3 regions of the Allobosea sp. GW821-FHT09G06 genome follow, and region 2 is predicted to be linked to each of the others. Evidence: predicted binding sites of a transcription regulator. Region 2 holds the regulator's gene; each other region holds the start of a gene.
The links. Region 2 encodes LexA, which represses DNA repair genes until DNA is damaged. Its sites were predicted from a motif close to TGTTCNNNNTGTGTTCNG; they were not measured.
Positions count from the first base shown of each region.

Region 1: AC07NY_RS12565 (DNA recombination protein RmuC) is a predicted target of LexA. The motif match lies at 3,700-3,717, and genes of this name have one in related genera.
Region 3: AC07NY_RS14110 (PA0069 family radical SAM protein) is a predicted target of LexA. The motif match lies at 5,533-5,550, and genes of this name have one in related genera.

Region 1 is NZ_JBWKOI010000002.1:511,260-521,455, forward strand. Features, by position in the region: gene AC07NY_RS12560 (HAMP domain-containing methyl-accepting chemotaxis protein) at 113-2,182, opposite strand; gene AC07NY_RS12565 (DNA recombination protein RmuC) at 2,483-3,667, opposite strand; gene def (peptide deformylase) at 3,782-4,321, shown strand; gene fmt (methionyl-tRNA formyltransferase) at 4,496-5,425, shown strand; gene truA (tRNA pseudouridine(38-40) synthase TruA) at 5,425-6,177, shown strand; gene AC07NY_RS12585 (hypothetical protein) at 6,190-6,774, opposite strand; gene dapE (succinyl-diaminopimelate desuccinylase) at 6,843-8,054, opposite strand; gene AC07NY_RS12595 (DUF805 domain-containing protein) at 8,051-8,479, opposite strand; gene AC07NY_RS12600 (ribonuclease D) at 8,715-9,329, shown strand; gene lptC (LPS export ABC transporter periplasmic protein LptC) at 9,486-10,196, shown strand, end outside.
Region 2 is NZ_JBWKOI010000004.1:161,315-171,510, reverse strand. Features, by position in the region: gene trpD (anthranilate phosphoribosyltransferase) at 1-1,004, shown strand, start outside; gene trpC (indole-3-glycerol phosphate synthase TrpC) at 1,012-1,818, shown strand; gene moaC (cyclic pyranopterin monophosphate synthase MoaC) at 1,815-2,297, shown strand; gene AC07NY_RS20015 (molybdopterin molybdotransferase MoeA) at 2,297-3,508, shown strand; gene lexA (transcriptional repressor LexA) at 3,589-4,302, shown strand; gene AC07NY_RS20005 (ComEC/Rec2 family competence protein) at 4,296-6,587, opposite strand; gene gltX (glutamate--tRNA ligase) at 6,744-8,165, shown strand; gene gltA (citrate synthase) at 8,613-9,902, shown strand; gene AC07NY_RS19990 (Bug family tripartite tricarboxylate transporter substrate binding protein) at 10,042-10,196, shown strand, end outside.
Region 3 is NZ_JBWKOI010000002.1:828,635-838,830, forward strand. Features, by position in the region: gene mutY (A/G-specific adenine glycosylase) at 1-981, shown strand, start outside; gene AC07NY_RS14095 (papain-like cysteine protease family protein) at 960-1,688, opposite strand; gene AC07NY_RS14100 (site-specific DNA-methyltransferase) at 1,791-2,993, opposite strand; gene rnhB (ribonuclease HII) at 3,333-3,944, opposite strand; gene AC07NY_RS14110 (PA0069 family radical SAM protein) at 4,286-5,371, opposite strand; gene AC07NY_RS14115 (hypothetical protein) at 5,604-6,089, shown strand; gene AC07NY_RS14120 (hypothetical protein) at 6,241-6,366, shown strand; gene AC07NY_RS14125 (hypothetical protein) at 6,470-6,808, opposite strand; gene ypfJ (KPN_02809 family neutral zinc metallopeptidase) at 6,872-7,753, opposite strand; gene cydB (cytochrome d ubiquinol oxidase subunit II) at 7,902-8,906, opposite strand; gene AC07NY_RS14140 (cytochrome ubiquinol oxidase subunit I) at 8,918-10,196, opposite strand, start outside.

The DNA.
Region 1 (10,196 bases), on a different contig from region 2:
CCCGGAACCCACGACTGGGTGGGACATCTGATGCCCGGTTGCAGACCGCTCACCCGGTCGTGGGTTCCGGGTTCTTCACTGCGTGAAGCCCCGGAATGACAGGCAAGCCGGCCTAGAACTCTTCCCAGCCGGTGCTGCCGTTGCGGGCATTGACCGCGCGCTTGGCGGGGGCGGGCCTGGCTTCCGCCGCGGCGGGGCGCCGCGATTGCTGGAAAGCCGCTTCGGCGAGCTGGCGCAAACGGTCCGGTTCGGATGCAGCCGAGCTGATCGAGGCGGGTGCGCGCGACACGGCGCCGCCGCCCTGATTGGTCCGGAAGGTCGCGACCAGCGCGTTGAGCTGTTCGATCCGGCCGGACAGCGAGTTGGCCGAGGCTGCGCTCTGCTCGGAGAGCGCTGCGTTCTGCTGCGTCATCTCGTCGAGATGCGCGACGGCCTGGCTCATCTCGTCGATGCCGTTCGCCTGCTCGCCCGAGGCCGCCGAGATGTCGGCGATGGTGGCCGCCACCTTCTGCGAGGCCGCCAGAATCTGCGTCAGGGATTCGCCGGCCTTGCGCACCAGCTTCACGCCCTCTCCGACCTCGACATTGGACGAGGAGATCAGCTCGGAGATGTCCTTGGCCGCTTCGCTGGAACGCTGCGCCAGGGTCCGGACCTCCGAGGCGACGACGGCGAAGCCCTTGCCGGCATCGCCGGCGCGGGCCGCTTCGACCGCCGCGTTGAGCGCCAGGAGGTTGGTCTGGAAGGCGATGTCGTCGATCACGCGGATGATGTCGGAGATCTTCTGCGAGGCGGTCTCGATCCGGGCCATGGCATCGACCGCCTGGCCGGCGATGGTGCCGCCCGAACGTGCGGCGCTCGCCGCCTCATCGGCCGCGGTTGCCGCCGAACGGGAAGCCTGGGCCGAGGCCTTGACCGAGGCTGCGAGCTCCTCGGTCGTGGCGGCGGTCTGCTCCAGCGAGGAGGCCTGCTCCTCGGTGCGCTTCGACAAATCGTCGGCGCCCATGCTGATCTCGCGGGCTGCGAGCCCGACATCGGCCGAGGTGGTCTGGATCGTCGCGACCGTCGCCGAAAGGCGATCCACCGTCTCGTTGATCGCACCCTTGAGATCGGCGAAGCGGCCGCGATAGCCGGTTCCGATCTGGCGCGTCAGGTCACCGCCCGCGATCGCCTGGAGAATGTCTGCGAATTCGGTCGTGGCGCCGTCGACGACCCGGTTGATCTCGTTGATGCCGGCGACCAGTCGCTGCATCTGCTCGTCGCCGTCGTCGATCTGGAGCCGTGCCGAGAAATCGCCGGCCGCGGCCGCTGCAACGACCTCGGAGACATCCGAAACGACCGCTTCCATCGATTGTGCACGGGCAAGGCGCGCGGCCGCAGCGGCGCGCTCCTGTTCCTCGAGCGCCCGCACACGCGCCGCATTATCCTGGAAGATCTGCAGCGCCCCGGCCATGTCGCCGATCTCGTCACGCCGTCCGATGCTGGGCACCGTGACATCCTGCTCACCGCCGGCGAGGCGCTTCATCGCGTCAGTCATGCCGGCAAGCGGGCGCACGATGCCACCGATGACGAAGGCCAGCGCCAGGGCTGCGACCAGCAAGGCGCCGCCCGCGGCGACCAGCAGCAGGACGCTCGCGGAACCGGCGGTGGATTGGGCTTCCTGGCCCTGGCTGCGCGCCTGTGAGAGCTGCAGTGAGGTCAGCTCCCCGAGCTCGGCCGAGATCGGATCGATCGCCTTGTAGAGTTCGTCTGTGGCGAACATGCGCAGCGCGCTCTCGTCACGCTCCTTCAGGATACCGATCAGCTTGGCGACGGCGGCATCGCCGGTCTTCATCAGCACCGTCGCCTGCTCGGCAAGCTGCCTCTCGTCGGCGGCCGTGATGCTGGGCAAATAGGCCTTCCAGCCCTTGTCGATGTTCCCCACCGCGTCCTGAACGCTCTTCAGCGCGCTCGTCCAGGTGATCTGGTTGCTCTGTGCCTTCCAGATCGTGTCGACGATGTTGACCGCATACATATCGCTGACGGTCCGCAACTGCTCCATCGGGATGACGTTGTTCTGGACCACTTCATCGATGCGCTGCGTGACGGATCGAAGGGCCATGAAACCACAGGCGCCGACGACGAGGACGCAGAGAGTCAGAGCGACGAGCGCGCCCGCCAGCTTGGTCTTGATGCTCAGGGCCATGATGAACTTTCCGGGAAGAGGCCGCGATGATGAGGAGAGTGGTGAGGGTCTATTCAGGCATGCCTATTTTTCAGGCAATCGTCGGGCTCGTCCGGTTCGAATCATGACAGGCGACTGTATTTGGGCTGCGATTTCTCCTGAAATTTTCAGAGAATTCTTAAGGTTGCTCTAACGGAAAGCGGGGGGCTGGCACGCATGAGTTGCGCTGCCGCAACCGGAGGTCTGAATTATGCTTAGGGTTGTATATTATTGCTGATGGCAATCTATGATTGCTGTTCTCGGAAGGGGAGCGTGAGGCCGCTATTCGGCGGCGCGCTTCAGCTCCAGACCCTTGGCGAAGGGTAGTTTCGGCTCGCTCTTCTCGTCGTCGAAATCGAGCGCGCCGATCTTCTCGGCACGGCTCGTCACCTTGCCGGCCGAGGTCTTGATCTGGCCGACATCGTCCTGCGCCTGCCGGAAATGATTGTCGAGCTTGTCGACGCGCTCGCCGAGACGGCGCACATCGTCGAGCAGCTTGCCGACCTCGGTCTGGATGACCTGCGCCTCTTCGCGCATCCGCGCATCGCGCACCAGCGACTGCATCAGCTGGATCGCCAACGCCAGCAGCGAGGGCGAGACGATCATGATGCGCGCCCGGTGCGCCCGCTGCACGACATCGTCGAAATGCTCGTGCAGATCGGCATAGATCGATTCCGACGGCACGAAGAGCAGCGCCAGGTCCTGCGTCTCGCCCGGCAGGAAGTAGCGCTCGGCGATATCCTTCACATGCACGCCGACATCGCTGCGCACGCGCTGGCCGGCGGCCTTCCTAGCCTCGTCGCCGCGTGCCTCGCGCAGCAGCGTGAAGCTCTCCAGCGGGAACTTGGCATCGATGACGAGGCCGCGCCCATCGCCAGGGAGGGTAACGAGACAGTCCGGCCGCTTGCCGTTCGAGAGCTGGGGTTGGAAAGCGAAGAAGGCGGCGGGCAGGCCGTCGCGGATGATCGCCTCCATCCGGCCCTGGCCATAGGCGCCGCGCGCCTGCTTGTTGGCGAGCACATCGCGGAGCGTCACGACCTCCGAGGTGAGGTCCGTCAGGTTCTTCTGGGCTGAGTCGATCACCGCCAGCCGCTCCTGCAGCTTGCCGAGGCTCTCGGTGGTCTGCTGGACGTTCCGTTCCAGTCCTTGCCCGACCTTGTGGCTCAACCCGTCCATGCGGTCGGCGACAAGTCGCGCGAGGTCGCCCTGCCTTGTCGAGAGGATCTCGGCCATCGACTGCATCCGGCCGGCGAGCTCTGCCTGCTGCCGGTTCATCTCCGCGACCTTGTCGTCCATCTCGCGGGCGCGCTCAGTCGCCATCGCAGCCTCGATCGCGCGGCTCTTGCCGCCACGCCAGCCGGCGATGACAGCCAGCATCAGCAGCACAAGGCTCAGGGCCCCGAAGCCGATGATGACCTCGGCCCAGGTTATCGGGCGCTCCAGCAAGGTGAAGGCGATCTCGTTCATGCGCGGGAGCCTAGCCGATTCGATGGGGAATAGCGAACGAAAGCGGAACAGTTTGACCGCTCTCCCACAAATGCTTATGTCCCGGGTTCAACAGATCTTTTCCCTTGGAATCCCATGGCCATTCGCCCGCTCGTCATCCTGCCTGACGCCCAGCTTCGCCTCGTCTCGAAGCCGGTCGAGGCGATCACGCCCGAGATCAGGACCTTGGTCGCGGACATGTTCGAGACGATGTACGACGCGCCCGGCATCGGGCTCGCGGCGATCCAGATCGGCGTGCCGCTGCGCGTGGTGACGATCGACCTGTCGAAGCCCGAGGCGAAGGAAGGCGAGGAGCCCGAGCCCAGGAAGCCGCAGGTCTTCATCAACCCGGAGGTCACCTGGTCTTCGGAGGAGTTCAGCGCCTATGAGGAAGGCTGCCTCTCGATCCCCGAATATTACGAGGAGGTCGAGCGCCCGGCCGAGGTGAAGGTTCGCTATATGGATCTCGACGGCAAGACGCAGGAGATCGCCGCCGACGGCCTGCTCGCGACCTGCCTGCAACACGAGATCGACCATCTCAACGGCGTGCTCTTCATCGACCATCTCTCGCGTTTGAAGCGCGAGCGCGTCACCAAGAAATTCGCCAAGTCGGCCAAGCGCGAGCGGGCTGCGTAACGAGCGGTCGTTGTCTGAGCCCTCATCCTGAGGAGCCGCGGCACGCGGCGTCTCGAAGGATGCTTCAGGAGGCGACTGGATCATCCTTCGAGACGCAGCCTTAAGGCTGCTCCTCAGGATGAGGGCTGTTCTGTTCTTCCCGGTGTCGAGCCGGGCCAAGGTAAGGTCGAGCGTATGAGTTTGCGCGTCATCTTCATGGGCACGCCGGATTTCGCCGTGCCGGTGCTGACCGAGATCGTCGGCCAGGGCCACGAGGTCGTCTCCTGCTACACCCGCGCTCCGGCCCAGGCTGGCCGCGGCCTCGAATTGAAGCCGTCGCCGGTGCATCGCGCGGCAGAACGCTTCGGCATCCCGGTCTTCACGCCGAAAACACTGAAGACGCCGGAACAGGCCGAGATCATCGCCTCGCATCAGGCCGATGTCGCGGTCGTCGTCGCTTACGGCATGATCCTGCCTCAGGCGATCCTCGATCTGCCCGAGCTGGGCTGCCTCAACCTCCATGCCTCGCTGCTGCCGCGCTGGCGCGGCGCCGCCCCGATCCAGCGCGCGATCATGGCAGGCGATGCAGAGAGCGGCGTCTGCGTGATGAAGATGGAAGCTGGCCTCGATACCGGCCCTGTCGCCATGGTCGAGAACCTGACCATCGGCCCGGACATGACGGCCGGTGAGCTTCATGACCAGTTGAGCCTCCTCGGCGCCGACCTGATGGTGCGCGCGCTCGCGGCGCTCGGCCGCGGCGGCCTGCAGTTCACGCCGCAGCCTGAGGAAGGCGTGACCTATGCCAGCAAGATCACCAATGCCGAGGCGAAGCTGAGCTGGGCCCTGCCGGCGCAGCAGGTTCATGACCTCGTGCGCGGTCTCTCGCCCTTCCCGGGCGCCTTCGCCGAGATCGATCTCGGCAAGGGGCCGGAGCGTCTGAAGATTCTCCGCACGGCCCGCGCCGGCGGCGCCGCCGAGCCGGGCACGCTGCTCGACGACGAGGGCACCGTTGCTTGCGCCGTAGGCGCGGTGAAGCTGCTGCAGGTCCAGCGCGCCGGCAAGGCTCCGATGAGCGGGGCCGAGTTCCTGCGCGGCGCCCGGCTCGGAGCCGGTGCCAAGCTCTGATGCCGCGCTACAAGCTCGTTATCGAATACGACGGCACGCCGTTCTCGGGCTGGCAGCGCCAGCTCAACGGCCCGTCCGTGCAGCAGAGCGTCGAGGAGGCGGTCGAGGCCTTCTGCGGCCATCCCGTCCGTTTGCATTGCGCGGGCCGGACCGATGCCGGCGTCCACGCCACCCATCAGGTGGCCCATGTCGATATCGACAAGGAGTGGCGCACCGATGTCGTGCGCGACGCGACCAATGCCCGGCTGAAGCGGCTTCCGGTCGCTGTCCTCAGCGCCGAATTGGTGCCCGATGATTTCGATGCCCGCATTTCGGCGCGGCGTCGCTACTATGTTTACCGCATCCTCGATCGCCGGGCCCAGCCGGCGCTGGATCGCGACCGGGTCTGGCATGTGCCGGTCAAGCTCGATCACGAGGCGATGGACCGCGCGGCCAAGGCTCTGCTCGGCCAGCACGATTTCACCACCTTCCGCGCCGCCGAATGTCAGGCCAACAGCCCGATCCGCACGCTCGACCGCTGCGATGTCCGCCGCGAGGGCTCCGAGATCGTGGTCTATGTCCACGCCCGTTCCTTCCTGCACCATCAGGTCCGTTCGATCGTCGGCTGCCTGAAGATGGTCGGGATGGGCCGCTGGCCGGAGAACAAGGTCGGCAAGGTGTTGGCGGCGCGCGACCGCTCGCAATGCGCGGCTTTGGCGCCGTCCTGCGGGCTCTATCTCGCCGGCGTCGACTATGTCGAACAGCCGGGCTGAGCCTCAGGCGCCTCAGAACAGCCCGAACAGCCGGGTGACGCCGTAGTCGAGCATCACGCTGGCGACGACCAGCATCATGGCAATGCCGCGGCTCTCCGGCCCGAAGACGGCGCGCGCCACGCAATAGCGCAGCCGCAGCACGATCGCGGCGAAGAAGAGCGACTGCATGATCGCCAGTGCGGGCGGAGCCCAGCCGATGGCGAAGATCGTCGCCGGGATGGCCATCAGGCTGGCCGAGACGATGCCTGCCCAGTTCCAGGCGATGACGAAGCTGGTGAAGCGCGGCGTCTGCGCGAGCTCCGGGCGGAGCGCGATCAGCAGGGCCGGCACTGCCAGGACCGTCAGCGCGAGAGCCGCGATGACCGACAGCGCCAGCGTCGGTGCGGCGAAGAGCCCGGCGCTGTTCGGCAGCCCCGCAGTCAGACGCGCCGCTGCAAGGATGGCGATCGTCGCCGGCAGCATCAGCGCGAAGGCGAGGAAGGAGCGCCAGAACCCGTCCCTGGTCAGGTCGAGCTCCGGCAGGGCCTCGGCCCCGCGGGTCATCAGGTGCCAGGAGCCGCGCAGCGAACGCGCGACGTCATCGGCTGCCAGCCTCATCACGGTCTCCATTATCTGCGGTGTTAGACTTTCGTCTAACGGAGATAATGGACCCTTGTTCCGAGGCGTCAAGCCGGATGCTGCGTCGCAAAATAGCTGGCGAGTAAACGATGCGTGATCCGCTGGAGCGAGACGAGGTCGGCAACGGCAACGCATTCGTCGATCTGGTGCATCGTCTTGCCGACGACGCCGTACTCGACGACGCGGCAGTAGTTCTTGATGAAGCGCGCGTCGGAGGTGCCGCCCGTGGTCGACAGGGCCGGGCGCTTGCCGGTCTCGGCCTCGACGGCCTCAGTGACGAGCGCGACGAAGGGGCCGGGCTCGGTCAGGAAGGCGACGGCATTGGTCGGCTGGACGTCGAGCGTATAGCGCACCTGGTTGCCGGCGGCCTCGCGCAGGCGCCGTTCCAGCTCGGCGGTGAGCGTCTCCGGCGTCCAGGTGTCGTTGAAGCGGATATTGAAGGCCGCCTTCGCCTGCGCCGGGATGACGTTGGTCGCGGGATTGCCGACATCGAGCGTCGTCACTTCGAGATTGCTCGGGTCGAAATGCTGCGTTCCGCCATCGAGCGGCGTGGCGTCGAGGGCGGCGAGCAGGCGCACCATGCCGCGGATCGGATTGTCGGCGAGATGGGGATAGCCGACATGGCCCTGCGTGCCCTGCACGGTCAGCCTGCCGGTCAGCGAGCCTCGCCGGCCGATCTTGACCATATCGCTCATCGTGGCTGGATTGGTTGGCTCGCCGAGGATGCAATGGTCGAAGCGCTCGCCGCGCTCATGCGCCCAGGCCAGAAGCTTCACCGTGCCGTTGACCGAAGGGCCTTCCTCGTCGCCGGTAACCAGGAAGGCGATCGAGCCGGGCGCATCCGGGTTGTCGCGCCGGTAGCGGATCGCGGCCGAAACCATGGCGGCGAGCCCGCCCTTCATGTCGCAGGCGCCACGTCCGTAGAGCGTGCCGTTCTCGATGGTCGCGCCGAAGGGCTCGCGCGTCCAGGCGGCTGCATCGCCGACGGGCACGACATCGGTATGGCCGGCGATCACGAAGACGGGAGCGGTACTGCCGATCCGGGCATAGAGATTCTCGACATCGGGCGTGCCCGGCTCGCTGAAGACCGGGCGCTCGACCACGTAGCCCTCGGCCGATAGCACGGCGGCGAGCAGGGCGAGCGCTCCGCCTTCCTCGGGCGTGACCGAGGGGCAGCGGACCAGGGCCTGCGTCAGGGCGACGGGGTCGGTGGGGTCGAAGCGGAGGGCAGGGGCGGGGGATGTCGGTGCGGCGCTCATTCCGCCGCTTTAGCACCGACCGGCTGAGCCGCAACCCCATCTTGTTCCGCTGCCGACGGCAGCAACCCGAGATCGATGATGGCGACGATCCAGGCCATGGTCGAGATCGCCTCGAGCGACGGGCGCCAGCCGATCGACAGGAAGGGCCGGAGCTGCTCCGGCAGCACGATGGCACAGATCAGCAGGATACCGAAAAGCGGTGTGCTGCCACGGTCGTTCGCGCGTTTGGCGGCCAGTGCCGCCCAGGGAAACAGGGCGAAGGCGTTGGCGAAGGCGATGACAGTCAATGTGTCCTGGCGATCCGCCAGGAGCGGCACGATGCGCTGGATGGCGAACAGCGTCAGCGCGACCGCGAGGCTGCCGATCCAGAACGCCCGCAATCCGATGCGGCCGTCGAAATCGCTGAAAAGGCGGGTCATGGACATCCGGCGAACTCCGATGGTCGGTTGTCGCACAGCCGGCCGCCGGGTTGAAGCCTATGGTGAATAAAGGGTTAATGAGGCGCATAAGAGTTTATTCCGGCTCAGAAAGGGCTTGAACGGGACGGGGCTGGCCGTTAGCTGCGGGACGCGCGTCGCTGTCGGCACGCGGCCTGTCGTTTCCCGTTTCGTGAAGTGCAGTCGAAGGGCGCGTTCGCGCGGCCCCAGTGAGGTTTCGAGCATGACCATCCGCTTTCATCGCGGCGACCTGCCGGACGGCTATGAGGCCGGGGCGAGCGTCGCGATCGATACCGAGACGCTCGGCCTCAATCCGCATCGGGACCGGCTCTGCGTCGTCCAGCTGTCGCGTGGAGACGGCACCGCGGACGTCGTGCAGATCCCGAAGGGCGGCGAGCGGCCGAAGAACCTGATCCGCCTGCTCGAGGATCCGGCGGTGCTGAAGCTCTTCCACTTCGCCCGTTTCGATGTCGCCGTGCTCAAGCATGCCTTCGGCGTGGTCACCGCGCCGGTCTATTGCACCAAGATCGCTTCGAAGCTCACCCGCACCTATACCGACCGGCACGGGCTCAAGGATCTCGTGCGCGAGCTGCTCGGTGTCGAATTGTCGAAGCAGCAGCAATCGTCCGACTGGGGTGCCGACACGCTGAGCGAGGCGCAGCTCGCCTATGCCGCCTCCGACGTGCTGCACCTTCATGGCCTGCACGAGAAGCTGGAGACGATGCTTGCGCGCGAGGGGCGCCGGCATCTTGCACAGGCCTGTTTCCAGTTCCTGCCCTACCGCGCGGAGCTCGATCTCGCGGGCTGGGACGAGACGGATATCTTCGCCCACACTTGACAATTTCTAAGGCTTCTTGCGTCAGTCTGCGCGCGGGTGAGGCGCGCGGTGGTGCGCCTGCCCCTCTGGACGAGCCGCGCGAGGGCGCGATGCGGCCCGTCCCGTGACACGAAAATGCCGTGAGCGGCTGCCATTGCGCGGGGCATGACTTTGGCAATGACCTTCAACGACCCGGCGGCGGGGCTGTCCGCGCAGGCGCTGCGTCGGCGCGCGGCCTTTGGCGCGGCGCGTCGCCATACGCGGTTGGTGCATCTCCTGCGCCGCCTGATTCCCGTCGCTTCAGTGGTCCTGGTGCTGGCGTTGGTCGTGGTGCCCTTCCTCTCGCCGCTCGGCGGCAAGCTGGCCAATGTCTCGGTCAGTTCCGTCGGCATCACCGGCGGCAAGGTCAAGATGGAGACGCCGAAGCTCTCCGGCTATCGCAAGGACAACCGGCCCTATCAGGTCACGGCCGTGAACGCCTTCCAGGAGATCAAGAACCCGACTCAGGTCGAGCTGCAGACCCTGACGGCGCGCATCCAGATGGAGCGCGAGGGCTGGGTGACGGTGAATGCGAAGACGGGCTTGTTCGACACGCAGAAGGAAAAGCTGCGCCTCGTCGACGACGTCAAGATCCGCACCGAGAACGGCCACGACATGCAGATGAAGACCGCAGATGTCGACTTCAAGGCCGGCACCGTGGTCTCGAAGGAGCCCGTCAAGGTCAGCCTCGGCGAGACCACCGTCGATGCCGACACACTTGACGTGAAGAACAATGGCGAGTTGATCGCTTTCGAAGGGCGGGTGCGGGTCTTCATCCGGAACGCGCCAGCAGGTACGCTCGCCGGCCCCGAACGCGAGGGCAGCACTCCGATGCCGGAACTGCTGAAC
Region 2 (10,196 bases):
TCAAACCCTTCATCGCCAAGGTCGCGACCGGCGCGACGCTCTCCCGCGAGGAAGCGCGCGACGCCTTCGACACCATCCTGTCGGGCGAAGTGACCAACGCACAATCAGCCGCCTTCCTGATGGCGCTGCGCGTGCGCGGCGAGACGATCGACGAGATCGCCGGCGCGGTCGGCGCCATGCGCGGCAAGATGCTGCCCGTGAAGGCGCCGCCCGAGGCGATCGACATCGTCGGCACCGGCGGCGATTCCTCCGGCTCCTACAATGTCTCGACGCTGGCCTCGATCATCACCGCGGCCTGCGGCGTGCCGGTCGCCAAGCATGGCAATCGCGCCGCCTCCTCGCGCTCCGGCGCCGCCGACGTGCTGACCGCGCTCGGCGTCAAGGTCGGGCTCGATCCGGCTGCGACCGAGCATTGCATCCGCGAGGCCGGCGTCGGCTTCATGTTCGCGCCGACGCATCACGCCTCGATGCGCCATGTCGCGCCGGTGCGCACCGAGCTCGGCACGCGCACGATCTTCAACCTGCTCGGCCCGCTCTCCAATCCGGCCGGCGCCAAGCGCCAGCTCATCGGCGCCTTCTCCGAGACCTGGCTGGAGCCGATGGCCAAGGTGCTCGCCTCTTTCGGCTCGACCCGCGTCTGGGCCGTGCACGGCTCGGACGGTCTCGACGAGATCACCACGACAGGGCCGACCCGCGTCGTCTCGCTGGAGAACGGCAAGATCGAGAGCTTCTCGATCAGCCCGGCCGATGTCGGCCTCCAGCCCGCCAAGCCCGAGGTCCTGCGCGGCGGCACGCCCGAGGAAAACGCGGCGGCGCTGAATGCCGTGCTCGCCGGCGAAAAGACCGGCTTCCGCGACATCGCCGCCTTCAATGCGGCTGCCGCGCTGCTCGTCGCCGGCAAGGCCAAGGATTTGAAGGACGGCTTCGCCCAGGCCACGGTCGCGCTCGATTCCGGCAAGGCCAAGGCGGTGCTCGCCGCGCTCGTCAAAGCCTCGAACGCGTGAGGCCGGCATGACCGATATCCTCGCCAAGATCGAAGCCTATAAGCGCCAGGAGATCGCGGCGGCCAAGGCCGCGGTTTCGCAGGCCGAGATCGAGCGCCGGGCGCGCGCGGCCAGCAAGCCGCGCGGCTTTGCTGACGCGCTCGCAAGCAAGCTCGCGCAGGGCACGCCGGCCCTGATCGCAGAAATCAAGAAGGCGAGCCCGTCCAAGGGCCTGATCCGCGCCGATTTCGATCCGCCCTCGCTCGCCCGCGCCTATGCGGCCGGCGGTGCGGCCTGTCTCTCGGTGCTGACCGACGCGCCCTCCTTCCAGGGCCAGCCGGACTTCCTGACCGCAGCGCGCGAGGCCGCCGGCCTGCCGGCCTTGCGCAAGGATTTCCTCTACGAGCCCTATCAGGTCTACGAGGCTCGCGCCTGGGGCGCCGATTGCATCCTGATCATCATGGCCGGCGTCGACGACGCCACCGCCAGGGCATTGAACGAGACCGCGCGCGAGCTCGGCATGGATGTCCTCGTCGAGGTCCATGACGATGCCGAGCTCGACCGGGCGCTCAAGCTCGAAAGCCGCCTGCTCGGCATCAACAACCGCGACCTGCGCAGCTTCAATGTCGATCTCGCCGTGACCGAGCGATTGGCGCCGCGCGTGCCGGCTGATCGGATCGTCATCAGCGAGAGCGGCATCTTCACCCACCCCGACATCGCCCGGCTCAACCGGATCGGCGTGAATACCTTCCTCGTCGGCGAGAGCCTGATGCGGCAGGCCGACGTCACCGCCGCGACGCAGGCGCTGCTCACCGGCAAGGCCGTCGCGGCGTGAGCCGGCTCAGCCATCTCGACGCGCAAGGCCAGGCGCATATGGTCGATGTCGGCGGCAAGGCCGAGACGACCCGCATCGCGGTCGCCGAAGGCCAGGTCGTCATGGCGCCGGAGACGATCGCGATCGTGCGTGACGGCAACGCCAGGAAGGGCGACGTTCTCGGCACCGCGCGCCTCGCCGGCATCATGGCGGCGAAGCGCACGCATGAATTGATCCCGCTCTGCCATCCGCTGCTGCTGAGCAAGATCGCCGTCGATCTCGCCATCGACGAGGCCTTGCCGGGCGTGCGCGTGCGCGCGGAAGTCAAGATGAAGGGCCAGACCGGCGTCGAGATGGAGGCGCTCACCGCCGTCTCGGTCGCCTGTCTCACCGTCTACGACATGGTCAAGGCCGTCGACCGGGCGATGCGGATCGAGAACATCCGCTTGCTGCACAAATCCGGCGGCCAGTCCGGCGATTACGAGGCAAAAGCTAGCTGATGGCGCTCACTCCGGTCCCCGTCGCGCGCAAGGCGCTGCTCGACAGCATTCCGGGGCCGACGGGAGCAGAAACCCTGCCGCTGGCGCAATGCGCCTGGCGGGTGCTCGCCGGCGAGGTCAAGGCGCTCCGGACACAGCCGCCCTTCGCGAATTCCGCCATGGACGGATACGCCGTGCGCGGCGACGAGATGGCGGAAGGCGTCTCGCTCTCGGTCATCGGCGAATCCGCCGCCGGCCGGGCTTTCGACGGATCGGTCGGGCCGGGACAGGCCGTGCGCATCTTCACGGGCGCTCCGATGCCTGATGGAGCCGATACCATCCTGATGCAGGAAGACGCTGACGGCGTCGGCGGCCCGGTGATCCGCGTCCGCATCCCCCCGGCCAAGGGCAAGTTCCTCCGCGCGGCGGGACTGGATTTCCACGAAGGCGACGTGCTGCTGCAAGCCGGCCGCGTGCTCGACAGCGCGGCGCTCGGGCTTGCCGCCGCGATGGGGCATCCGACTTTGCCCGTCCGGCGCAAGCCGCGCGTCGCGATCCTCGCCACCGGCGATGAATTGGTGGCGCCGGGCGAACCGGTCGGCCGCGACCAGATCGTCGCTTCGAACTCGTTTTCGCTCGCCGCCTTGGTCGAGAAGGCCGGTGGCACTGTCATCGATCTCGGCATTGCCCGCGACGATCATACCGACCTTGCAGCCAAGATCGCGCAGGCACGCGAGGCCGATGCCGATGTGCTGATCACGCTGGGCGGCGCCTCGGTCGGCGCGCATGACCTCGTGCAGGAAGCGCTGACGCGCGCCGGCATGACCCTCGGCTTCTGGAAGATCGCGATGCGGCCGGGCAAGCCGATGATGACCGGGCGCCTCGGCCGGATGGTCGTGGTCGGACTGCCGGGCAATCCGGTCTCCTCGATCGTCTGCGGCCATCTTTTCGTGCTGCCCTTGATCGAGGCGCTGCTCGGCATCTCGGATGCCGATCGCGACCGCAGCATCCCCGCAATTCTCGGCCGCGACATGCCAGGCAACGACGAGCGCGAGGACTACCTGCGCTCGGAGCTCACGCTGACGCCCGAAGGCTGGGTCGCGACGCCCTTCGACCGGCAGGATTCCTCGATGCTCGGCACGCTGGCACGGGCGCAAGCGTTGACAATCCGTCCGGCCCATGCCGCCCCGGCGAAGAAGGGCGATACCTGCCATATCCTGCCCTTGCGGTAGCAGCTTGCAGAACACAAGCAGAACGCGTATGGTGTTCGTGCTTTGTTTCGAATCTGCGCATTGAGGGGCTGGCGGCGACCATGCTGACACGCAAGCAACACGAACTCCTGCGCTTCATCCAGGAACGCTTGCGCGAGAGCGGTGTGCCGCCCTCCTTCGACGAGATGAAGGATGCGCTCGACCTGCGCTCGAAATCCGGCATTCACCGCCTGATCATGGCGCTGGAAGAGCGGGGCTTCATCCGCCGCCTGCCGAACCGGGCGCGCGCGCTTGAGGTCATCAAGATGCCGGACGGGCTCGGCGCGCCGCAGCCGCGTCCACGCTTCAGCCCGGCCGTCGTGCAGGGTGGTCTCGGTGCGCAACCGAGCGTCGCCAAGCCTCGGCCCACAGCCGTCGAGGACGACAGCCGGCATTCCATCGCCATTCCCGTCATGGGTCGCATCGCGGCGGGCACGCCGATCTCGGCGATCCAGAGCCGCAGCCACACCGTCTCGCTGCCGCCCGACATGCTCGGCTCCGGCGAGCATTACGCGCTGGAAGTGCGCGGCGATTCGATGGTCGAGGCCGGCATTCTCGACGGCGATACGGTCGTCATCCGCAGGCAGGACACGGCCAATACCGGCGACATCGTCGTGGCTCTCATCGACGACGAGGAAGCGACGCTGAAGCGCCTGCGCAAGCGTGGTTCCTCGATCGCGCTCGAAGCCGCAAATCCGGCTTACGAGACCCGCGTGCTCGGTCCCGACCGGGTCAAGATCCAGGGCCGCCTCGTCAACCTGATGCGGCGTTACTGAAGGCGCTCGACATCGGCATCGGCCTCACTGTCGGAGGCTGATGCAGGCTGCGCCGTTGCCGGCTGACTGGCCGACGGTGTTGCCGACACCGCCGGGCGCGGCTCGCGCCGGCGGCTCCAGGGGCGTTCGGCGGCATTTGGCTCCGAGATGTGGCGGCTCCACCCGTATGCCGTCCGGTAGAGCGAGGTCGCGCCATCGCGTGATAGCGCCATGCGCTCGACCAGCCTGGCCTTGCAAGCCCCGCTCCATGGGATGGCGGTGACGACGAGGTCGGCGCGCAGGCAATCCTCGATGATGGCGAGGCGCTCGCGCGTATATGAGATCGTGCGCTTGTCGGCTGTCTGCGCGACACACCCCAACCGGTCGCAGCTGACGCCGGTACGCAGCGTAGGATCTTCGGGCGAGCGGCTGTCGCCATCGGCGGCAAGCCATTGCTGCAGGACGAAGCGGCTGGGCTTGCCCGCGATCGCGAGGCGCCCGTCCGGGCCGCGCACGGCCAGCCCCGAGCCGTCGCGCTCGATCAGGATCTCGGGCCGCTCCGGCTTGCCGGCTATGGCAACGCCGAGGATGAGCGGCACGGCCGCCAACCAGCGCCAGGCCGTGGTCCAGAGCGTCAGCCAGAGCAAAGCCACAGCGAAACAGGCCAGCACGCCTGAGCCGAAGGCCGCGACCGTCACGGTGGAATGATCGATGGTCGCGACCCAATGCGCCACCTTGAGCACGACGTCGGAGGCAAGCCCCATCAGGGCCCAGGCCGGCCAGTCCAGCCCGAACGGATAGGCGAGTACGCCGAACACGGCCGCCGGCATCACGAAGAGCGAGACGAAAGGCAGCGCCATGGCGTTGCCGAGCAGGCCGAAGGGGTTGAAGGTCTGGAAATGATAGGCTCCGAAGGGAGCGGTCGCGGCGGTCGCCAGCATGGTGGTGACGAGGATGCCGAGCGCCGCCGTCCAGATCGGCCCGAGCGGCCAGGGCAATGCCGATGGCGGCTCGCTGCGGTCTCGTCTCTCCCAGCGCTCGGCGAAGGCGATCAGCGCCGCAACCGCACCGAAGGACATCTGGAAGCTCGGCCCGAGCAGCGCTTCCGGCTCGCGCAGCAGAACGATCATCGCGGCAAGCGCGAGATTGCGCATGCTCAGCGCCGCGCGATCGACCAGGATCGCGCCGAGCATGACCAGCGTCATGATCAGCGAGCGTTCGGTCGCGACATCGCTGCCCGAGAAGACGCAATAGGCGGTCGCGCCGATCATGGCCGCGACCGCGGCGAGCTTCTTGACCGGCCAGTGCAGCGCAACCGTCTGCGACAGGGCGAGCAGCGCGCGCACCAGCCAGAAGATCGTGCCGGCGGCGAGGACCATATGCAGGCCGGAGATCGAGACGATGTGGTAGATGCCGGCGGCACGCAGGTCATTATTGGTGGCCTCGGTGATCAGGCCGCGCTTGCCGGTGACGAGGGCGGCGGCGATGGCCCCGCCCTGCCCGCCCCCGACCTCGGCGATGCGTTTGGTCAGGGCGTTGCGGGCGCGGTCGATCATCACGTCGATCGCTAAGCGCGTCGGCATCGGATAAGGCGCCGGCACTAGGGCAATCTTGCCGGAAACGCTGCCGACGGCGCCGATCCCGCGGAAGAAGGCGTCGCGGCCGAAATCATAGCCGCCCGCCCGCGCCGGCCCCGGCGGCGGCAGCAGGCGCGCGGTCGCGACGATATGGTCCCCGGCTGCGACAGAGCCCTGCCGGATGTTGACGCGGACCCGTTTCGGCCGCTGATCAACGGGCACATTGGCGAGATCGGTCACCAGCACGACGAGCCGCGCGCCGCTGTCGCGCGCCTCGACGCTCTCGACGAAGCCGGTCAGCTTGCCGATGCGCGGCCGATCCAGCATCGGCGCCGCGATATCGGCCGTCCGCCAGGCACCGGCGGCAAAGCCGAGAAAGGCGGCCGCTGCCGCAAGGCAGGCCATCGACGCCACAGGGCGAAAACGCAAGACGAAGGCCGCCACACCACTCATGCCCAGGCCGAGCAGCGGCGCCCATAATGCCGGCTCACGATCAGCGGCGAAATAGAGCAGGATGCCGACGCCCATGGCGATGGGCAGCCAGAGGAAGGGCCGGCGCCGTTCGGCTTCCAGCGCGAAGCCTCGCTGCAAGCGGAGCCAAAGCTCTCGAAGCAAAGGGCGCAGGCTCGCCGACAGCGGCACGAAAACGCCAAGGCGAGCCGGCAAGGCATCGGCGCGTGCGCCGCGCCGGCCACTCTGCTGCCCCTGCCCCGGCGGTGCCGGCTGCATCGCCCGCTCCTTACCCTGCCGGCGCTGCGATTTGTCCGCTTAACCTTTCCGGCCAAGCCATGTTACAGGGCGCGCGCCGGTTGTCATGTCACGACTTGGCCCCTTTCCCTGTCTTGCCCCGGACGGCCCTGCGCCGCCCGGCCGGAGTTCCCTCCCATGAGCAACGCCGTCGTCACGCGCTTTGCGCCCTCGCCCACCGGTTTCCTCCATATCGGCGGAGCCCGGACCGCGCTGTTCAACTGGCTCTATGCCCGCCGGCAAGGCGGCAAGATGCTGCTGCGCATCGAGGATACCGACCGGGAACGTTCGACCGATGCCGCCATCGCCGCGATTCTCGACGGGCTGGAATGGCTCGGCCTCGATTGGAACGGCCAGACCGTCTACCAGTTCCAGCGCGCCGCCCGGCACCGCGAGGTCGCCGAGCAGATGCTCGCCGCCGGCAAGGCCTATCACTGCTACGCGTCTCAAGCCGAGCTCGAGGAGATGCGCGAGAAGGCGCGCGCCGAGGGCAAGCCGCTGCGCTATGACGGGCGCTGGCGCGACCGCGACCCGGCAACCGCGCCGGAAGGCGTGAAGCCGGTCATCCGCCTCAAGGCGCCGCAGACCGGCGAGACCGTGGTCAATGACGAGGTCCAGGGCCGCGTCGTCTGGCAGAACGAGAATCTCGACGATCTCGTGCTGCTGCGCTCGGACGGCACGCCGACCTATATGCTCGCCGTCGTCGTCGACGACCACGACATGGGCGTGACCCATATCATCCGCGGCGACGACCACCTGACCAACGCTGCCCGCCAGACGCAGATCTACGACGCGCTGGGCTGGGACGTGCCGAGCATGTCGCATATCCCGCTGATTCATGGCGCGGACGGCGCCAAGCTCTCGAAGCGCCATGGCGCGCTCGGCATCGATGCCTACCGCTCGATGGGCTACCTGCCGGCGGCGCTGCGCAACTATCTGGTGCGGCTGGGCTGGAGCCATGGCGACCAGGAGGTCTTCTCCACGCAGGAGATGATCGGCGCTTTCAAGCTGTCCTCGATCGGCCGCTCGCCGGCCCGTTTCGACTACGCCAAGCTGGAGAACCTCAACGGGCTCTATATGCGCCAGTCGAGCGACCAGGACCTGCTCGATGCGCTCAAGGTCATCCTGCCGGAGATCGGGCCGGCGCGCGGGCTCGGCCCCACGCTCTCGCCGGAGCTGGAAGCGAAGTTCCTCGCCGCCATGCCCGGCCTCAAGGAGCGCGCCAAGACGCTGATCGAACTGCTCGACAGCGCCTTCTATCTCTATGCCCAGCGCCCGCTCCAACTCGACGACAAGGCCAAGGGCCTGCTCGACGATGCCGCCCGCCAGCGCCTGCCGCAGATCGCGGAAAAGCTCGCGGCCGTCGAAGACTGGTCGCCGGCCCCGCTTGAGGCGGCGGTTCGCGCCTATGTCGAGGAAAGCGGGTTGAAGCTCGGCCAGGCGGCGCAGCCGCTGCGCGCCGCGCTGACCGGCCGTGCGATGTCGCCGGGCCTGTTCGACGTCATGGCCGTTCTCGGCCGCGAGGAGACGCTGGCACGGCTCGCCGATCAGGCGGCGTGAGCAGGCGCGAACAAGGCCACCTTGTCATTCCGGGGCTTCGCGCAGCGGAGAACCCGGAACCCACGACCGGGTGATCCAAGGCTTTTGGGCTCGCCAGCACGGCGCCTTCCGTCAACGCAGGCCCGGGAAAATCGCAGGTTCAAAAACACCTTCATCGGGCGCAAACCACCCGCTCGCGCAGATATGAGCGCAGCGCGGCTCCAACCGCCTTTTGGCTCGGTTGAATGCACTGCGCAAATGGTCTAGTGACGCGCAAGTGCATTGCAGCGCGCCAGCGCGGCGGGCACGAATATTGCTTGTAAATCAGTCACATGGACCGCCTCTTCCCGTCTCCTTTCGACATGTGTCCGTCACATCGCGGCCTTCGGATGCGAGATGCCCGGCGCGAAAGCGCGGAGAGGCGAAACCAGGGCTGAACAGCAGCGAGCCTTGAAAGGATCGGTATCGATGAGCGGAAGTAACAGCCAGCTCCAGGTCGGCGACAAGACCGTCGACATGGCGATCAAGGAGGGGTCGGTCGGCCCCGCCGTCATCGACATCGCCAAGCTCTACGCCCAAACGGGCATGTTCACCTACGATCCCGGCTTCACCTCGACGGCGAGCTGCGAGTCGCAGATCACCTATATCGACGGCGACAAGGGCATCCTGCTTTATCGCGGCTTCCCGATCGATCAGCTCGCCGAGCATGGCGACTTCCTCGAGACCTGCTACCTGCTGCTCTACGGGGAGCTGCCGACGGCCGCCCAGAAGGCCGATTTCGACTATCGCATCACGCGCCACACCATGGTGCATGAGCAGATGGCCCGCTTCTTCCAGGGCTTCCGCCGCGACGCGCACCCGATGGCGGTGATGGTCGCCTCGATCGGCGCGATGTCGGCCTTCTATCACGACTCGACCGACATCTCGGACCCGCACCAGCGCATGATCGCCTCGATGCGCATGATCGCGAAGGTGCCGACGCTGGCCGCGATGGCCTACAAGTACTCGGTCGGTCAGCCCTTCGTGTACCCGCTGAACTCGCTCGACTACACCTCGAACTTCCTGCGCATGTGCTTCGCGGTGCCGGCCGAGGAGTACAAGGTCAATCCCGTCCTGTCGCGCGCGCTCGACCGCATCTTCATCCTGCATGCCGACCACGAGCAGAACGCCTCGACCTCGACGGTCCGCCTCGCCGGCTCCTCGGGCGCCAATCCCTTCGCCTGCATCGCGGCCGGCACCGCCTGCCTCTGGGGCCCCGCCCATGGCGGCGCCAACGAAGCCGCGCTCAAGATGCTCGAGGAGATCGGCTCGGTCGAGAACATCCCGAAATACATCGCCAAGGCGAAGGACAAGAACGATCCGTTCCGCCTGATGGGCTTCGGCCACCGCGTCTACAAGAACTACGACCCGCGCGCCAAGATCATGCAGAAGACCACGCATGAGGTGCTGAACGAGCTCGGCATCAAGGACGATCCGCTGCTCGACGTTGCGGTCGAACTGGAGCGCATCGCGCTCTCGGACGAGTACTTCATCGAGAAGAAGCTCTACCCGAACATCGACTTCTATTCGGGCATCACGCTCAAGGCGATGGGCTTCCCGACCTCGATGTTCACGGTGCTCTTCGCCGTCGCCCGCACGGTCGGCTGGATCGCGCAGTGGAAGGAAATGATCGAGGACCCGTCCCAGCGGATCGGCCGCCCGCGTCAGCTCTATACCGGCTCGCCGCAGCGCGACTACACCCCGATCGGCCGTCGCTGATCCCGGCGAAAGCGTGAATACCTGCAAGGGCGCGGTGGTCTCCACCGCGCCCTTATTGTTTCAGATGATTGATCAATGCAGCGCGAGTGATCCGCAGGCGCGTCCGGTTAAAATCGCATCATCCAACGGAGATCCGTTCATGACCGAAAGCCGCTTCCTCGACCGCCGCTCCTTCCTGATCGCAGCCGGCGCCGCCGGCTTCGCGAGCACGCAGGCGCGGGCGCAGGCCGCTTTCCCTACCCGGCCGATCACGCTGATCGTCCCCTTCGCCGCCGGCGGCTCGACCGATATCGT
Region 3 (10,196 bases), on a different contig from region 2:
GAACGGCCTGATCCCTACCGGGTCTGGGCCTCCGAGATCATGCTGCAGCAGACAACCGTCACGGCCGTGAAGCCCTATTACGAGCGCTTCATGACCCGCTTCCCGACGGTGAAGGCTCTCGCCGAGGCGCCGTCCGAGGATGTCATGCAGGCCTGGGCCGGGCTCGGCTATTATTCCCGCGCCCGCAATCTCCACGCCTGCGCCAAGGCGGTGATGGAGGGCCATCGCGGCCGCTTTCCCGATACGGAGGAGGGCTTGCGCGCTCTTCCGGGCATCGGCGCCTATACGGCCGGTGCGGTTGCCGCGATCGCCTTCGACCGGCCGGCGGCGGCGGTCGACGGCAATGTCGAGCGCGTCATGAGCCGGCTCTTCGCCATCGAGGATGAACTGCCCGGCGCCCGGCCTTTGATTCGCGAGAAGGTGCTGGCGCTGCTGCCGCACGGCCGGCCGGGTGATTTCGCTCAGGCGTTGATGGATCTCGGTGCCACCATCTGCACGCCGCGCAATCCGGCCTGCGGCCTCTGCCCCTGGCGCGAGCCCTGCCGGGCGCGGATCGCCGGAACGCAGGAGAGCTTTCCGTGCAAGGCGAAGAAGAAGGCCGGCGTCACGCGCTATGGCGCGGCCTTCGTGCTCACCCGGCAGGATGGCGCCATCCTGCTCCGCACCCGGCCGGCCAAGGGCCTGCTCGGCGGCATGGCCGAGGTGCCGACCAGCGAATGGCGGGCCGATTACGAACTCGACGGCGCGGCGCAGGACGCGCCGTTGCCACTGCGTTGGACGCAGGTTGCGGAGCCGGTCCGCCATGTCTTCACGCATTTTCCGCTGGAACTGACCGTGTTCACCGGCAGCGTGTCCGAGCGCACGCAGGCCCCGGCAGGCATGCGCTTTACCAGACTCGCCGATCTCGCCGGCGAGCCGTTGCCGAGCTTGATGCTGAAGGTGGTCGAGCGCGCCGGGCTCTACAACTCGAAGACGCGATAGGTCATCGTCGGCAATTCGACGGACCATTTGAAATAGCCCTTCGAATAGACCTTGCCGCGGTTCGGCGGCCAGGGGTCGTGGATGCGCAGCGTCGTGCCGGTGCCGTCCGGATTGCCGTCGCCGCGCATGCCGACGATCACGATCATATGGCCGGGACTGCCGCGGCCGGCGGTATATTCATCGACGCGCCAGAGCATGTCGAACATCAACGGCCCGCGCGACACCGCCTGCCGAAGCTGCTCGACCGACCAGGATTGCGGCGCATTGCAGCGCAGGCCGTGGACGCGGCCATAGCGCTGGCCGGTGACGATCGCCTGGTCGCTTTCGGAGGAGTTCAGCAGCCCGCCATCGGAGGCGATCATGTCCGGTGGCGTCTTGGCGATGATGATCGGCACGGTCGATTTCTTCATCATCGCCGTCGATGTCGCCCAACAGGTCGTGTTGGTCGGCTGCGCGATGAAGGGGACCTTGTGCAGGATCGGCGCGAAGGCCTCGGTATCGTAGAGGCAGGACTGGGTCGCCGGCCCCGCCTGGCCATCCTCGACCAGCCAGTTCTTGCGCTGGAAGGCGAGGACCGCATTGTGGGTGAGGGTGCCGAACTGTCCGTCGGGCACGAGTTTGGGTATCGGTTTGAGCTTGGCGTTCAGCGCTTCCTGGAGCGCCTTGACCTCGGGGCCACGGGAGCCGTTCTTGAGGATCGTCGCCATGCTGCCGCCCTCTATGTCATACGGGCGAGCATGCGCTCGCGGGCGGCGGGCGCGCATCCTCTGAACGAATGACGGAAGGGCCGGGCGCCTGCGCCCGGCGGCTCAGACCGCGGCCATCTGCGCCCGGATCTCGCCACGCAGGGTGTCAAGGACGGTCAGCCCACCCTCTCGCTCGACATGCCAGAAGGTCCAGCCGTTGCAGGCCGGCAGGCCCTGCGCCAGCGCGCCGACCTTGTGGATCGAGCCGACCGCGGGGCCGAGCAGCAGCGTGCCATCGGCGCGCACGGTGGCCTTGTAGCGGCGCTTCTCGTCATGGACGGTCTCGCCGGCCTTCACCAGCCCGGCCTCGACCAGGCTGAGGAAGGGCACGCGAGGCTCGCTGCGCTTTGAGGGCGCGGTCGAGAAGGCTTCCGGCGCCAGCGGCGTCACCGCGGCAATGCGCTCGCGCGCCGCCTTGGCATAAACCGGATCGCGCTCGAGCCCGATGAAGCGGCGGCCCAGCGCCTTGGCGACGGCGCCGGTCGTGCCCGTGCCGAAGAACGGATCGAGGATCACGTCGCCGGGATTCGAGGCCGAGAGCAGCACGCGGGCGAGCAGGGCTTCCGGCTTCTGCGTCGGATGAACCTTGGTGCCGTTTTCGTCCTTCAGGCGTTCGTCGCCGGTGCAGAGCGGCAGATACCAGTCCGAGCGCATCTGCAGGTCGTCATTGCCGCCCTTCAGCGCTTCGTAATGGAAGGTGTATTTGGAAGCTTCGCCCCGCGCCGCCCAGATCAGCGTCTCATGCGCATTGGTGAAGCGCCGGCCACGGAAATTCGGCATCGGATTGGCCTTGCGCCAGACGATGTCGTTCAGCATCCAGAAGCCGAGATCCTGCAGCGTCGCGCCGACGCGGAAGATGTTGTGATAGCTGCCGATCACCCACAGCGCCCCGTCCGGCTTCAGGATGCGCCGCGCGGCCGACAGCCAGTCGCGGGTGAAGCGGTCGTAATCGGAGAAGGAGGCGAACTTGTCCCAGTCGTCGTCGACGGCATCGACGAGGCTGTCGTCGGGCCGGCGCAGATCGCCGCCGAGCTGGAGATTATAGGGAGGATCGGCGAAGATCAGGTCGACGCTCGCCGGTGGCAGGGCGTTCATCGCGGCGATGCAATCGCCGACGAGGACCTGATCCAGCGGCAGCTCCCGAGGGATGCCGATTTGTTCGGGAAGGCCCTTGGCCTTCATCCGAGCCCCCAGTGCAGGCCGTCCGGTACGCGAAACCTGAATCCGGACGGGAGCACTGGCGGTCCCGGTACGCGAGATACCCATGACGCCAAGACCGTTACGCAACTTCAACGAGGGCGATATTGGTCAGACAGGGTAAAGGTCGGGTTTCCGCTTTGAAAAAAATGCGTCCCATTCTGGGGCTGCAAAATTTGCCTAGCCTATTGGGAATCAAGGGAAATTCGTAAACGGCGGTTAACGTCTGGACCTGCCGTTACGGCAGGTTGGCGGGGCGGTCGGCTTCCCTTTCGGCCAGAGCTGGCCGTCATGCTACGGCGTGCCCCGAGCATCTCTGGCACCGAGGCTCCGGGGCCTCTTCCTGGCGGAGATTCCCGGGTCTGCGCTGCGCTCCGCCCGAGAATGACGCGTGAACAAATGCGCCGGCTACCGGAACCAGACGCCTTTCACCGGCGCGAAGGAATAGCGGTGCTCGGGGCAGGGGCCGTGCGCGAGGATCGCCTTGCGATGCTGCGGCGTGCCATAGCCGACATGGCCGGAGAAGCCATAGGCCGGATAGCGCTGCGAGAGCCGCGCCATCATCCGGTCGCGCATCACCTTGGCGACGATCGAGGCCGCGGCGATCGAGGCGACCTGCCCGTCGCCTTGGATGATCGCCTCGCAGGAGCAATCGAATTGCGGCGGGTCGTTGCCATCGACCAGTACATGCCGCGGCGCGAGCGGCAGCGCGGCCACGGCCCGGCGCATCGCGAGCAGCGTCGCTTGGCGGATATTGATGGCGTCGATCTCGACCGCCGTCACGCTGGCGACGGAAACGGCCAGCGCCCGCTCCATGATCTCCCCGAAGAGCTCCTCGCGAATCGCCGCCGGCAGCTTCTTCGAATCGTCGAGTCCGTGAGGCACCCGGGCGGGATCGAGGATCACGGCCGCCGCAACGACCGGCCCGGCCAGCGGGCCGCGCCCGACCTCGTCGATCCCGGCGAGCGGCCAAAAGCCGTTGGCGATGGCGGAGGTCTCGCGGTGGAAATCGGCGGGCATGGCGGGGTTATGCAGCAGGCAGGGACGTTGGGCCAGAGCGGCGGGAGCGCGCTCCACTGCCATGCTCTTACCCGACCCAATAGATGCTGGAACCGCGGGGAACCCTCTCCCGGAGGAAGAGGGCAGGGTGAGGGGTAGGCCGTTGGACACTGTGGTTGTGACCTGACCGCGGCAGCGGAAAGGCGAGCGCTTCACTGGTCGAGAGGCCTACACCTCACCCCAACCCCTATTCTTACAGGAGAGGGGTTCCTGCGGTTGATTGATCTGCGGCAGCCATCTGGTGAAGGAGATTCTCGGGTCTGCGCTTCGCTGCGCCCGAGAATGACGGCTGACCCAGCGCCTCAAAACAAGCTCAGCTGCGCCTTCTCCTTCTCCGGCTTCACGAAGAGATCCGTCCGCAGCCGGCGCCGGGTTGTATTGAAGCCGATGCGCTCGGCCGCCATCTCGAAGCGCCGCCCGATCATCCAGGCATAGGGGCCGGAGCCGACCATGCGCTGGCCCCATTGCGAATCGTAGTCCTTGCCGCCGCGCGTCGAGCGGATCAGCGACATCACATGCCGGAGCTTGTCGGGATGATGCGTCAGCAGCCATTCCTGCACGATGTCGCGGACCTCGAGCGGCAGCCTGAGCAGGACATAGCCGGCCTCCTGGGCGCCCGCCGCCTTGGCCGAATCGAGGATGCGCTCGATCTCGTGCTCGTTGATAGCCGGGATGATCGGCGCGACCAGCACCGTGACCGGGATGCCGGCCTCCGAGAGCTTGCGGATCGTCTCGAGGCGTTTGGCGGGGGAGGCGGCGCGCGGTTCCATGCCGCGTGCGGTCTTGGGATCGAGCGTCGTCACCGAGAGCGCGACCTTGACCAGCCCCTTTTCCGCCATCGGCGCGAGGATATCGATGTCGCGCTGGACCAGCGCCGATTTCGTGACGATGCCGACGGGATGGTTGAACTTGGCCAGCACCTCCAGGATCTGCCGCATGATCCGGAGCTTCTTCTCGATCGGCTGATAGGCATCGGTATTGGTGCCGATCGCGATGGTGCGCGGCTGGTAGGAGGGCGATGAGAGCTCCTTCTCCAGCAGCGCCGCCGCATCCGGCTTGGCCGTCAGCTTGCTCTCGAAGTCGAGCCCGGGCGACAGGCCGAGATAGGCATGGCTCGGCCGGGCGAAGCAGTAGACGCAGCCATGCTCGCAGCCGCGATAAGGATTGATCGAACGGTCGAAGGAGATGTCCGGCGAGTCGTTGCGCGTGATGATGGTGCGCGCCTTCTCATAGGCGATCTCGGTCGAGAACGGCGGCAGCTCCTCCAGCGAGCCCCAGCCGTCATCCTCGGTGACGCGCTGCTCCGTCTCGTAGCGTCCGCCCGGATTGATCGTGGCGCCGCGCCCGCGCCGCCTGTCGGGATCGATGCGGTGGCCGGCATAGGCCATAGGGTCAGCCGGCGCGACGATCGGAGCGGAAACACTCGGCTCCCTGTCCGCCCGCCGCAGGGGCTGGGCTGCCGGGAAGGGCCGTGAGGTGGGTCTGGCCTGGGGCATGGTTTCGAACCGGGTCGCGCGCCGGGAATCGACGCATTCTGGTCTCACGTAGAGTGAACATATAGAGAACAAAAGGCAAGTGGCGGGATTGTGGCATGCTGCGTTGCGGCATAGGATTTCGCTCATGCTCACAGCCGTGATCCGCAGCGATGGTTCCCAGCAGGCGCTCGCAGCGACCCTTGCCGTCCTCATCCCGGCGGTGGCGGAGGGCTTTCTCGGCCATGCGGTGATCGTCGACACCATCGATTCGCCCGAGACCGAGCGCGCCGCTGATGCGACGGGCGCCCGTTATCTGCGCGCGGGCAATGGCAGCGCTTGGCGCGATGGCGCGGCCGGTGCGCGGGGCGAGCGTATCGTCCTGTTCGATGCCGGCGACGTGCCGCAGGCCCATTGGGTGCAGGCCGTGGAGCGCCATCTGCTGGTCGCGGCGGCGAAGCCGGCCCTGATTCCGGCAAGCGGGATTGCCGCATCCCTGCGCGAGCGGCTGGCTTTCTCCTTGGGCGGGCGTGGCCTTGGGCCCGGCCTCGTCATGCTCCGCGCGGCGGCAGCGGCCGGCCGAATCGACCGGGCACCGCTGCGGTTGCCGGTCCTGCGGGAACGGGCCGGCTAAGCCGTTCGCACCCTCCTTATTGTCATCGGCTGGTCATGCTTCGGGCGCATGGCAGATCGCGTTTCGCATCGGAACTTGTGCAATGCAGCATAAGTTCATATGTTGACGGTTGCCCAAAGCACCTCCCTCAGACCTTCGAAAGGAGAGACCCATGCTTGACCGGCACGATTCCTGTTCAGCGTTTGAAGCCGAGCGCGAAGAGGACAAACGCGAGGAACAGCAAGAGGACGAGGATACGTTCTCGCCTCGCGTGCATCAGGAAGGATTCTGGAGCTGAAGGCTCCATGAAAACGAAGCGGAGGGCTGGATGCAGCCCTCCGCGCAGCATGTGAACGTCGCGGGCCCTGTTCGGGCCCTTTCTGTTTTGCGAGCTTGCCCGATTACCACCGGTTGGAATGAGGACGGCGATAGCCGTAAGGCGGCAGGTTGCCGGGACGCCGCCGGTAGTTGGGATCCCGATCGTAACCGCGATTGTAGTAGCCGCCGCCGTAGCCGCGCCCTCCGCTGCGGCCAAAGCGCCGCTGCTCTTCCATGTTCTGCTGGATGGTCATCATCCGCTCGCGCCTGGCGGCGCTGGCGGTGAAGGCTATCGGCTGTCCGTCGAGCTGCCCGGCGGTCGCCGCCGGAAGCGCCTCGCTCACGGAGGATGCGGACGCAGCCGGCGCCATCATGGTTGCGCCGGCGGCAAGCAGCACCGCGGCGATCAGCAAACGGCACATGAGAGGTCTCCTGTAATTTATGCGGCAGGGCCCATCTCGACGAAAGACAGAGCGCGTGCCGCCCTAGACCGGGTTCCGGAACGTGTCGCAGCGCTGCATCGAGCCGGACTGGAAGCCGACATTGAACCATTTCGTGCGCTGGGCGGACGAGCCGTGCGTGAAGGAATCGGGCACGACCACGCCCTGCGAGGCCTGCTGCAGCTTGTCGTCGCCGATCGCCGCAGCCGAGCGCAGCGCTTCCTCGATATCGCCCTGGTCGAGCCGGCCCATCGCCTGAATGTTATTGGCCCAGACGCCGGCGAAGCAGTCCGCCTGCAATTCGATCCTGACCGAGATCGCATTCGCGTCGCGCTCCGAGGAGCGCTCGCGCAGCTGGTTGGCCTTGGGCAGGATGCCGAGCAGGTTCTGGATGTGGTGGCCGACCTCGTGGCCGACGACATAGGCATAGGCGAAGTCGCCGCCGCCGCCGAGCTTACGCTGCATCTCCTGGAAGAAGGAGGTGTCGAGATAGACCTTCTTGTCGGCCGGGCAATAGAATGGCCCCATTGCCGCCTGCGCCGTGCCGCAGCCCGAGCGGTCGACGCCCGAGAACAGCACGAGGCGCGGCGGCTGGTAGCGGATATTGGCCTGCTGCGGCAGGATCTTCGACCAGATATCCTCGTTCTGCGCCAGCACGGCCGAGACGAAACGGCCCATCTCGTCCTGCGGCGGGCCGGAGGAGCGGCGTGTCTCCTGCGTCTGCGGGCGCCCGCCGATGCCGCCGATCAGTTCGGCTCCGCCGATGAGCAGGCGCGGGTCGATGCCGAGCGCCCAGCCGAGCAGGCCCAGCACCACCATCGTGCCGATGCCGACGCCGCCGCGCCCGCCGGGCATGCCGGCGAAACCGCCGCCGCTGCCGCGCCTGTCCTCGAGATTTTCGGACTGGCGGTAATCTTCCCACTGCATGAAGGCGTCCCCGACGAAGCGTCCCCGCAATCTCGCTGGGAGAGGCAGGGAACTCAAGTCGTCTTTGCAAGCTGCTCCTGAACGCCGGCTGACCGCGTCGGTTCCTGAGAGCCTCCATCGAGACCCCTCCGGGTCTTGTTGGAGACTCTTAGTGGTAGCCGCTATCGGCCCTGACCTTGCCGCGGAAGGTCCAGTACACGAAGGCCGTGTAGAACAGGATCATCGGCAGCAGGAAGGCGACGCCGATCAGCACGAAGATATGGGAGGACGGCGCGGCGGCGGCATCCCAGATCGTGACCGAGGGCGGCACGAGATAGGGGAAGTTCGAGATCGACAGCCCGAGGAAGCAGAGCAGGAAGATCGCGATGGTGAAGGCGAAGGGCGTGAATTCATGCGCGCCGTGGAGCCGCTTCCAGGCCATGTAGCCGCAGAACGCCGTCAGCACCGGGAAGGGCCAGAGCAGGGCGAGATTGCCCGGCGTGAACCAGCGCTCGGCGATGCGCGGATGGGCGAGGGGCGTCCACAGCGAAACCAGCGCGGCGAAGCCCATCAGCGCGAGCAGCAGCGCCCTGGCCTGCCGGCGCGCCCGCTCCGCGACCGGGCCTTCGGTCTTGAAGATCAGCCAGGTCGCGCCGAGCAGGGCATAGCCCACCACGACGCCGATGCCGCACATCACGGTGAAAGGCGTCAGCCAGTCGAACGGGCCTCCGGCGAACTGGCCGTTCGCGACCGTGATGCCCTGGATCAGCCCGCCAAGGATGAGCCCCTGCGAGAAGGCGGCGACGGTGGAGCCGAGCCAGAAGGCGAGGTCCCAGCGGTGGTGATGCGGCTTGGCGACCCAGCGGAACTCGAAGGCGACACCACGGAAGATCAGCGCCAGCAGCATCAGGATCACCGGGATGTAGAAGGCCGGCATGATGATGGCATAGGCCTGCGGGAAGGCGACCCAGAGCCCGCCGCCGCCCAGTACCAGCCAGGTCTCGTTGCCGTCCCAGAACGGCGCGACCGAATTCATCATCTGGTCGCGCTCGCCCTCGTCCTTCGTCGTCGGGAACAGGATGGCGATGCCGAGGTCGAAGCCGTCGAGCACCACATAGAGCATCACGGCGGTGCCGATCAGCCCGGCCCAGATCACGGGGAGATACCATTCCATGGGTCGTCTCCTCAGATCGCGGGCTGGATCTTGTCGTCGCCGGGCTTGCCGTCGCCGAAGATCGCGGCGGCCTCCCCCTGCGCCGCCTTGAGCGGGCGCTGCGATGGCTGCTCGGGCGCATCCTCGCCGGATATCTCGTCCGGCCCCTTGTCGATCAGGCGGTTGATCAGCAGGATTCCGGCCGTGAAGACGACGGAGTAGACGCAGACGAACAGCGCAAGCGAGATCGCGACCTGCAGCGTCGTGACCGGTGAGACCGCGTCTGCGGAGCGGATGATGCCTGTCGCCAGCCAGGGCTGGCGCCCGACCTCGGTCACGAACCAGCCGGAGAGGATGGCGATGAAGCCGGCCGGCCAGGTGTATTGCGCGAGCCAGAGCCAGCGCCGCGATTCGAAGACGGTGCCCTTGCGCCAGAGCCAGGCGCCGACCCAACCGAACAGGATCATCAGCACGCCGATCCCGACCATCGCCCGGAAGGCGAAGAAGGGGATGAGCACGGGCGGCCGGTCCTCGATCTTGAAGTCCTTCAGGCTCGGGAACAGTGCGTTCATGCTGCCGTGGGTGACGAGGCTGGCGACGCCGGGGATCGAGATCTCGAACCGGTTGAGCTCGGCCTTCTCGTCCGGCCAGGCGAAGAGCACGAGCGCGCCGGGCTTCGACGAATCCCAGTGCGCCTCGATCGCGGCGAGCTTGGCCGGCTGGTAGGTCGCGGTATCGCGGCCATGGAAGTCGCCGATCACCGCCTGCAGCGGCGCGGTGAGCGCGATCATCAGGATCGCCATCCGCACCATCGTCTTGGCCGATTCGGTGCGGTGCCCGGCGAGCAGGTGGCGCGCCCCGGTCGCGAGCACGACAAAGGCGGTCGTGAGATAGGCGGCCGTCATCATATGGGCGAAGCGTAAGGGGAAGGTCGGGTTGAAGACGATCTTCATCCAGTCGACGGGATAGGCGATGCCGTCGCGTACTTCGTGCCCGGCCGGATACTGCATCCAGCTATTGGCCGAGAGAATCCAGAAACCGGAGAGCGCCGTGCCGCCCGCGACGATGACGGCGGAGAGAAAGTGCAGCCAGGGTGGCACGCGCTTCCAGCCGAACAGCAGGACGCCGAGGAAGGAGGCCTCGAGGAAGAAGGCCGAGAGCACCTCGTAGCCGATCAGAGGCCCGATGACGTTGCCGACCGCCGTCGAGAACCGGCTCCAGTTGGTGCCGAACTGGTAGGACAGCACGATGCCGGAAACCACGCCCATGGCGAAGGAGACCGCGAAGATCTTGGTCCAGAAGCGCGCGAGC